DNA from 2 places in the Ensifer adhaerens genome. Region 2 is predicted to be linked to the other one. Evidence: predicted binding sites of a transcription regulator. Region 2 holds the regulator's gene; the other holds the start of a gene.
The links. Region 2 encodes LexA, which represses DNA repair genes until DNA is damaged. Its sites were predicted from a motif close to TGTTCNNNNTGTGTTCNG; they were not measured.

Region 1 (4,326 bases), 2.1 Mb from region 2:
GCAGAACAAGGCAGAAGCGGCCCAGAAGGCCGGGCGCTTTGCCGACGAGATCATCCCGTTCATCGTCAAGGGTCGCAAGGGCGACGTCACCGTCGACCAGGACGAATACATCCGCCACGGTGCAACGCTCGACCAGATGACGAAGCTTCGTCCGGCCTTCGACAAGGAAGGCACGGTCACCGCGGGCAACGCCTCCGGCCTCAATGACGGCGCCGCCGCCACACTTTTGATGACCGAAGCGCAGGCTTCCAAGCGCGGCATCCAGCCGCTTGCCCGCATCGTTTCCTGGGCAACGGCCGGCGTTGATCCGCAGGTCATGGGCACCGGCCCGATCCCGGCATCGCGCAAGGCGCTGGCGAAAGCTGGCTGGGCGATCGGTGACGTCGAGCTTGTGGAAGCCAACGAGGCCTTCGCTGCCCAGGCCTGCGCGGTCAACAAGGACCTCGGCTGGGATCCGTCGATCGTCAACGTCAACGGCGGCGCGATCGCCATCGGCCATCCGATCGGTGCTTCCGGTGCGCGCGTGCTCAACACGCTTCTCTTCGAAATGAAGCGCCGCGGCGTTTCCAAGGGGCTTGCAACGCTCTGCATCGGCGGCGGCATGGGCGTCGCCATGTGCGTCGAACGGCTCTAGTCGGTTTGGCGGCATGAACAGCGCCAGGTGGGTTCCGTTTTCCCTCTTGCTGGCCGGTTCGCCGATCGTTTCTGCACATGCCAATCCCGCGCCTCTCGAGGAGGCGCGGTTGGTTCAGTGCATGCTGGAACATACGACTTCTGATGAGGAGGGCGTGTTCAAGGACGTGATGGTTGCCGCCTTGAACGATGACAGTGGTGCGCTGAAGGCGTCGCTGGAACAACTCAGTACACTGATGATGGAACTCGCGCTCACCAAGTGCGAGGTGGGAATGCCTATGCTCGCGACGCCGCAGTTTCAGGCGGCCGCCGAGCTCTACGGGCAACAGATCGGCGAAAAGCTGATGAAGAAGGCCTTTGAGAAACTGAATTGATCAAGTGGGAGGCGTGCATGAGCAGGGTAGCATTGGTCACGGGTGGGTCGCGCGGCATTGGTGCTGCAATTTCCATCGCACTCAAGAATGCCGGCTACAAGGTGGCTGCCAACTATGCCGGCAATGACGAGAAGGCCCAGGCCTTCAAGCAGGAAACCGGCATCCCGGTCTACAAGTGGGACGTTTCCAGTTATCAGGCCTGCGCCGAGGGGATCGCCAAGGTCGAGGCCGATCTCGGCCCGGTCGAGGTACTGGTCAACAACGCGGGCATCACCCGCGATGCGATGTTCCATAAAATGACGCCCGAACAATGGGGCGAGGTGATCGGCACCAACCTTACCGGTCTCTTCAACATGACCCACCCGCTCTGGTCCGCCATGCGCGACCGCGGTTTCGGCCGCGTCATCAACATCTCGTCGATCAACGGCCAGAAGGGCCAGATGGGCCAGGCCAACTATTCGGCGGCCAAGGCTGGCGATCTCGGCTTCACGAAGTCGCTCGCCCAGGAAGGTGCTGCCAAGGGCATCACAGTCAATGCCATCTGCCCGGGCTATATCGGCACGGAAATGGTGCGGGCGGTGCCGGAGAAGGTGCTGAACGAGCGGATCATTCCGCAGATCCCCGTCGGTCGCCTCGGCGAACCGGAAGAAATCGCCCGCTGCGTGGTGTTCCTGGCCTCCGACGATGCCGGCTTCATCACCGGCTCGACGATTTCGGCGAATGGCGGACAGTTTGTCGTCTGATCTTCCCATCTCTCTAGCGTTTTCAAGCGGCGCCCTTCGGGGCGCCGTTCTTATGCGGGGTGGAGGAAGCAGGCGCCTGTTCACCCGCGGGCTTGAATCGCGAAGTTGCGCCCCCGATCGTGTTGCCGGCGCACGGCGTAGACACTATATCTTGTGGAGAACAAAAGCGGAATGATGCGCGGATCACGAGTCGCCATCAGATACGCTCGCATTGGTCGAGGATGCGGAATGCGATTCTCATTCTCCCCATCCGGTGAATCTCCGACGAATTTCGTGAAAAATTTTCCAAGCTTTCCAGAGTCTTGGATTCCGAATCCTTGGACCTGTCTGGCAATGGTACAGCCCGGATCGAGGCGAGTCGTGAGCCCCATGGCATGGAATCCGCACCAGATTCAGCATGTGGTGCAACGTCGGGTGTTGAAATCTATATGTAGTCGTGAACATACAGTGAATCGCGATAAGTCTTCGATTCGTCGCCGATTCGTTCCATGGCTGTTCCGATTCTCGATTGCGCCAACCACAACAGGTGGTGCAATGGGATGAGAGCATAGAACGATGGTTTTAGTTGTCGGCGCCCCTTGCGTTTGGCTCGGTGCGTGGGCATGTGTTTGCCGCCAGCGTGAAAAGACGCTGCCGTAATTTCTGAATGCCCGGGATCGATGACGTGTCCGTTCACCCCATGATCCTGAGCGGCCGCGGCGTAACCGCGGTGCTCGGGCCAACCAATACCGGCAAGACGCACTACGCGATCGAGCGCATGATCGCGCATGAGAGCGGCGTCATAGGCCTGCCGCTGCGCCTCTTGGCGCGCGAGGTCTATACGCGCCTTGTCGAAAGGGTCGGCCACCACAATGTCGCGCTGATCACCGGCGAGGAAAAGATCACGCCGCATCGCGCCCGCTTTTCGGTCTGCACCGTCGAAGCGATGCCGCGCGAGACCACGGCGTCCTTCGTCGCAATCGACGAGGTGCAGCTTGCCGGCGACCTCGAGCGCGGCCACATCTTCACCGACCGGATCTTGCATCTGAGAGGACGGGGAGAGACGCTGCTCTTGGGCGCCGGAACGATGCGGCCGATCCTCGAGCAGCTGCTGCCCGGCATCACCGTCGTCGAGCGGCCGCGTATGTCGCAGCTTCTGTATGCCGGCTCGAAGAAAATCACCCGCCTGCCGCATCGCTCGGCGATCGTCGCCTTCTCCGCCGACGAGGTCTATGCGATCGCCGAGCTGATCCGCCGCCAGCGCGGTGGTGCCGCCGTGGTTCTCGGCGCGCTATCGCCGCGCACCCGCAATGCCCAGGTGGCGCTCTATCAGGAAGGCGATGTCGAATACCTGGTCGCGACCGACGCGATCGGCATGGGGCTCAACCTCGACGTCGATCACGTCGCCTTCGCACAGGACCGCAAATTCGACGGATACCAGTTCCGCAATTTGAATCCGGCCGAGCTTGCGCAGATCGCCGGCCGCGCCGGTCGGCACTTGCGCGATGGCACGTTCGGAGTGACGGGTCGCGTCGATCCTTTCGACAACGAACTGGTCCATCGCATCGAGGCGCACGAGTTCGATCCGGTGAAGGTGCTGCAGTGGCGCTCGAAGGCGTTCGACTATTCGTCGCTTCCCGCCCTGAAGAAGAGCCTCGAAGCAGCGCCAACGGTTCCTGGCCTTGCCCGGGCGCTACCTGCGGTAGACCAGCAAGCGTTCGAACATTTGACCCGCTACCCGGAGGTCGTCGATATCACGACCAATGCCGAGCGCGTGGAAAAACTATGGGAAGCCTGCGCGCTGCCGGACTATCGGCGCATCACGCCCGCGCAGCACGCCGATCTGATCTCGACGATCTACGCAGATCTCGTTCGCCGGGGTGCGGTGAACGAAGATTTCATGGCCGAACAGGTCAGGCGTGCCGATCACACCGACGGCGAGATCGACACACTTTCGGCGCGAATCGCGCAGATCAGAACCTGGACCTATGTGTCGAACCGACCGGGATGGCTGGCCGATCCGACACACTGGCAAGAAAAGACGCGGGAAATTGAAGATCGATTATCCGACGCACTACATGAACGGTTGACGAAACGCTTTGTTGATCGCAGGACATCTGTGCTCATGAAGCGCCTGAGAGAGAATGCTATGCTGGAAGCTGAAATCAGTGTGAATGGTGATGTCTTCGTCGAAGGACACCACGTAGGACAACTAACCGGTTTCCGGTTTACGCTGGCGACCGGTGGCGACGGCCCGGATGCCAAGGCCGTGCAGGGGGCTGCCCAGAAGGCGCTGGCACTCGAGTTCGAGGCGCGGGCTGCACGTCTGCACGCCTCGGGCAACAACGACCTGGCGCTTTCGTCGGACGGTCTGGTGCGCTGGCTCGGCGATCCCGTCGCCCGTCTCGCTGCGAGCGACCACGTCATGCGCCCGCGCGTCATCCTGCTTGCCGACGATCAGCTCCAGGCGAATGCTCGCGAGCACGTCCTGGCGCGCGTCGAGCGTTTCGTGAACCATCACATCGGTACGGTGCTGAAGCCGCTCGACGATATCTCGCGTGCCGAGGATCTCGAAGGCCTGGCCAAGGGCCTTGCGT
Region 2 (4,326 bases):
GTCTTTCGCTACGATTTGCGCGGCGTGAACGATGCGCCGCAACATCGCGATCGTAAAATACGCGCAGATACCGAACCTGCCGATGTAGTCGGCGGCGAGCAACATTCTACCCTTCAGCATCCAAATACCTCCCCTCTATCGCCGGTAAGAATGCCACGGTTGCGAGCGGCTTCAAGCGTAACTTTAGAAGTTGCTTAATTCAGAAGGTGGACGCCATGCTGTGCCGCCGCAGCGACGGGAAGGAACCCACGCTTAAGCCGCAGCGCGACTATGTTTTGCTGGCGACGATGTCGAAATACGCCGGCGAGGGATTTGTGCGATCTTTGACGGGTTTGGTGTCTCGGAACCCTTTCCGCGCCACGCCCAATTCGGCAAGGAGGCGCCTCTTAAGGGACGACAGACAGCATCAGGAGTACCTGTTGAGCCTCGAAAAAATCGCGGAGGTTGTCGTCGGAATCGTGCTCGCCGAGATCGATGTGAAGGGCGAGCGCTTCTTGCGGAAGGTGATGGAGTGGCAGCGTGACCGATCCCGTCGTGACCCTTATGGACGCTCACAGGGCGGCCCTGAGGGCACTATGACAGCCTTCGGCAGAGATGGTGACCTGCGACGTGTTTGTCGGCGCCGCGAAGGGAACCGGGGTTCAAGCACCTACAGCTGGTGAGCGGGTTTCTGGCTCGGGGTTCGCATTGAACATGTCGCATTTCATGTCGTGTGGATCCGCCGTCGCCTCGTGGAAGTGCAGGGAAAGCAAAGGATTCTCGCAGCAACATAGCGTTACGCGGAAGCGGTGTTTTTTCCGCTTCGCGACGACTGCAACATATTGATTATATTGGTGAATGTATTTGGAGGCCTCGCCCGGAATTGAACCGGGGTACAAGGATTTGCAGTCCTCTGCGTCACCACTCCGCCACGAGGCCTCACGGCTCGGATAACCGAGCGTTGGCGGGGATTTAGAATGATTGCAGAAAATCCGCAAGAGGCATTTTCGGAAAAAGCACAAAGCGAATTTGCGGTTCGGGCGCTTTCCACAGGCAGAACGTCCGGCAAGGCCGATTGCTCCTGCCCAGCGAGCAGCAATGCTTCAAGAAGAGGTCGGAACGATTACCTTCCTCAGCTTACTCCGGGTTGCGACGCGTAGGTGCTTTCGCTCAGGCATGCCACACGCCCGCACAAGCCACGTCTTCTAAGCCCCGTACGGATCTTATCGCTTCGGTGAAATCGGTAGAGGGGGAACGATGACTCCGCTGACATCAGCCGCATCGGTAGCGTCCGTCATCATCAAACGGAGGCAATGGCTTATATGAAGACGAAACTTGTCCTGACGGCGTTAATCCTCTTTGCTGCGACCACATTCGAGGCGCGGGCAGAGGACCTGGTTTTCAAGCTGAAGAACAACACAAGTGCAGTTCTGACCAATTTCTACACGTCGCCGGTAGGCGTCAACGAGTGGGAAGACGATGTTTTCGGCCGGCAGGTTCTGAATCCCGGCGAGAACATGGAAATCACCATCGCTGACGGCCGGGATGTCTGCAAGTACGACATGCGCTTCGAGTTCGAAGAGGATTCGGGCCTCGATACGACCGAAGATACGCAGGACCTTTGCGAACTCGGCGAATACACCATCCACGAGTAGGCGACGCGTTATCGGATGAACAAGAAGAACCTCGCTACCGCAAGCGGCAGCGAGGTTCTTCCGAGTACCAGATTTTTATCTGGGATCAGTGGTAGCGGCGGATCAGCCCAACGAGCTTGCCCTGGATCTTCACACGATCAGGCCCGAAGATCCGTGTCTCGTAGGCAGGGTTTGCGGCCTCAAGCGCAATCGATGCGCCCTTGCGTCGGAATCGCTTCAGCGTCGCTTCCTCGTCATCCACGAGCGCCACGATGATGTCGCCGGGGTTGGCGGTATTGCCATTTCGGATGATCACGGTGTCGCCGTCGAAGATGCCGGCTTCGATCATCGAGTCGCCCTTGACTTCGAGGGCGTAGTGTTCGCCGTTGCCGATCATGTCGAGCGGAACGGTGATGTCGTGCGTGTTGTTCTGGATCGCCGAGATCGGCACACCGGCAGCGATGCGGCCCATGACCGGCACGGAAACTGATGTGTTTTCGGCCACCGGCGCCGGCTTCGGTGGTGCGGCAGGGGCTGCCGCCGCCGGCTTGCCGAGGCTTCCCTCGATCACGCTCGGCGAGAAGCCGCGACGTGGCTGCTGCTGGCTGGACGCGTAGGCTTCCGGAAGCTTGATGACCTCGAGCGCGCGGGCCCGGTTCGGCAGACGGCGAATGAACCCGCGTTCTTCGAGCGCGGTAATCAGACGGTGGATGCCGGACTTCGACGCTAGGTCGAGCGCATCCTTCATTTCATCGAATGACGGTGGGACGCCCGACTCCTTCATGCGTTCGTGAATGAACAGAAGCAATTCCTGTTGCTTGCGGGTCAGCATGGCACGTCGCTCCAGAAGGCGTGAAACAAATCAAGAACAGACACTATCTGTTCCATATGTGTTCTGCAAGTGCCTAAAATTCCGTGAATTCAGTCAATTGGCGGGACTGCGCGTGCCGGTTGGTCACTTTTACGGGAGCAAAGCGGGTTTTGGTGATGATTGTGTGGTTGGAAACGACCGTATTGGACTGCGTCGAGCGAATCGCGAGCGTTCTGATGGCGAGGGTCAGGCCGGCTGCGTGGCGGCGCAGGCGTCTTCGAATTCCTTCACCGTCTCTGCGCTGTTGTCTTCGGGAAGCACCGCGTCCGCCGCATCGGTCGCGACGGGCGTGTCGCCGTCATAGACGAACGACTGGATGTAGAACGCAATGGCACCCTTCCACACGTTGCGTCCATCAATCTGGTGGCAGGGGACGGCGGTTTCGAAGTCCGTCTGGAGTTCATCGACCGTGGCGGCACTGAGCTTGACGTCAGGCATGTTAGGCGATGCGACTATCGAAGCGAGAAGCAGGGCGGCAAGCACGGTGATCGTCCACTTTGAGGCAAGGGTGGCACTACGGGGCGGTTAACGATGTGAACCGCGCTTTCGTTCCGAAGTCCAGCAAACTTGGCGATCACTCTCACGTGTTCAACAGGTCTTTGAGTTCAGGCTGTGACCGGTTTGCGCCAGAGGTGCGCGGCGGCAGGGCCCGTCGATCCTGGCGCGATTGGCCGACTTGCGATCGCATCGGTTGTAGCAGTCCGTGTCCTCGCTTTCGGCGCGCACAAATCCATGTTGTGATCGCGCTGCACTGTCTCGACAGGTTGCAAAAATACGATAACTTTGCGGGGAAAGTGGGGTGGTTGCATGCATAGATTGTCGTTGGCGGTTCTCGGTCTGTTGGCGGCGGCCGGAGCGGCCTCTGCTGAAGAAGGTCGTTCGAATATCTGGAAGCGGATCAATGCCTGGACGGTCGGTTCCGATCCGTCCTTGGGCGGCTCGTGCTACGCGGCGACGAGCTATGACGCCGGCGCGATCCTTCGTATCGGCTTCTATCCAAGGGGATCGGCGAACCTGGCGTTTCTTTCGATCGGCAATGCTACCTGGAAATCGATCGAGCCTCAAAGGGAGTATGACGTCGCCTTGCAGCTCGACCGCGGCCGCCAGTGGCCGGCCGTTGCGTTCGGCGTGGACCTCACGGGTTCGAAGGCCCTGGTCGTCAATTTCTCCAATACAGATTTCTTCACCGAATTCGTGCGCAAGAATACGCTGGCGCTGGCGTTCGAAGGGCGCGTGGTGGCGAGCCTCAGTCTGCGTGATTCGATGAAGGCCGTCAGCGAGATGTTCAAATGCCAGGAGGCCGTGAACGCGCTGATGCCGAACGGCGGGCAGGGGAAGGCCGCCGATCCCTTTGCGGGCGCCGGCAGTAATGCGCCGAACAATGACCCGTTTGCGGGCGGCGGCCAGACCAAGTCGTCGAAAGATCCCTTCGCCATGTAATTCCCTGGCGTGAGCATCGGTCTGCACGAGAGGTGAATATTCCTAAATATTGCGTGGGTACGGGTCGCCCACCCTCGACAGTCACGCGGCGACCTATCAAAATGCGCGCAAACGGGGGCTTTGCATGCGTAGATTGCTGTTCGGGTTGGTGGGCTGTCTGATGGTGACGGGGCCGGCCGTGGCTGAAGAGGCCGAGATCATCAAGTGGAAGGAAGTCGGCGGCTGGACCGTTGCTTCCGACACGTCGATGGAAGGCTCGTGTTTCATCACGTCGATGTTCGAGGGCGGGGTCACGCTGCGCCTGGGGTTTTATCCAAAGGGCTCCGAATCGCCACTCTATATGAGCTTCGCCAGCGACGACTGGAAGTCGCTCGAGATCGGCAAGGACTATGACCTGACGTT

Region 1: the regulator LexA is predicted to act here: its motif matches at 2,233-2,250, upstream of LAC81_RS17965 (helicase-related protein).

The regions. Positions count from the first base shown of each region.
Region 1 covers NZ_CP083349.1:3,675,185-3,679,510, reverse strand. Annotated here, with positions in the region: gene LAC81_RS17980 (acetyl-CoA C-acetyltransferase) at 1-634, shown strand, start outside; gene LAC81_RS17975 (hypothetical protein) at 648-1,007, shown strand; gene LAC81_RS17970 (beta-ketoacyl-ACP reductase) at 1,025-1,750, shown strand; gene LAC81_RS17965 (helicase-related protein) at 2,430-4,326, shown strand, end outside.
Region 2 covers NZ_CP083349.1:1,575,673-1,579,998, forward strand. Annotated here, with positions in the region: gene LAC81_RS07815 (methyltransferase family protein) at 1-120, opposite strand, end outside; gene LAC81_RS07820 (hypothetical protein) at 216-662, shown strand; tRNA gene LAC81_RS07825 (tRNA-Cys) at 845-918, opposite strand; gene LAC81_RS07830 (hypothetical protein) at 1,302-1,634, shown strand; gene lexA (transcriptional repressor LexA) at 1,720-2,445, opposite strand; gene LAC81_RS07840 (hypothetical protein) at 2,671-2,922, opposite strand; gene LAC81_RS07845 (hypothetical protein) at 3,325-3,924, shown strand; gene LAC81_RS07850 (hypothetical protein) at 4,049-4,326, shown strand, end outside.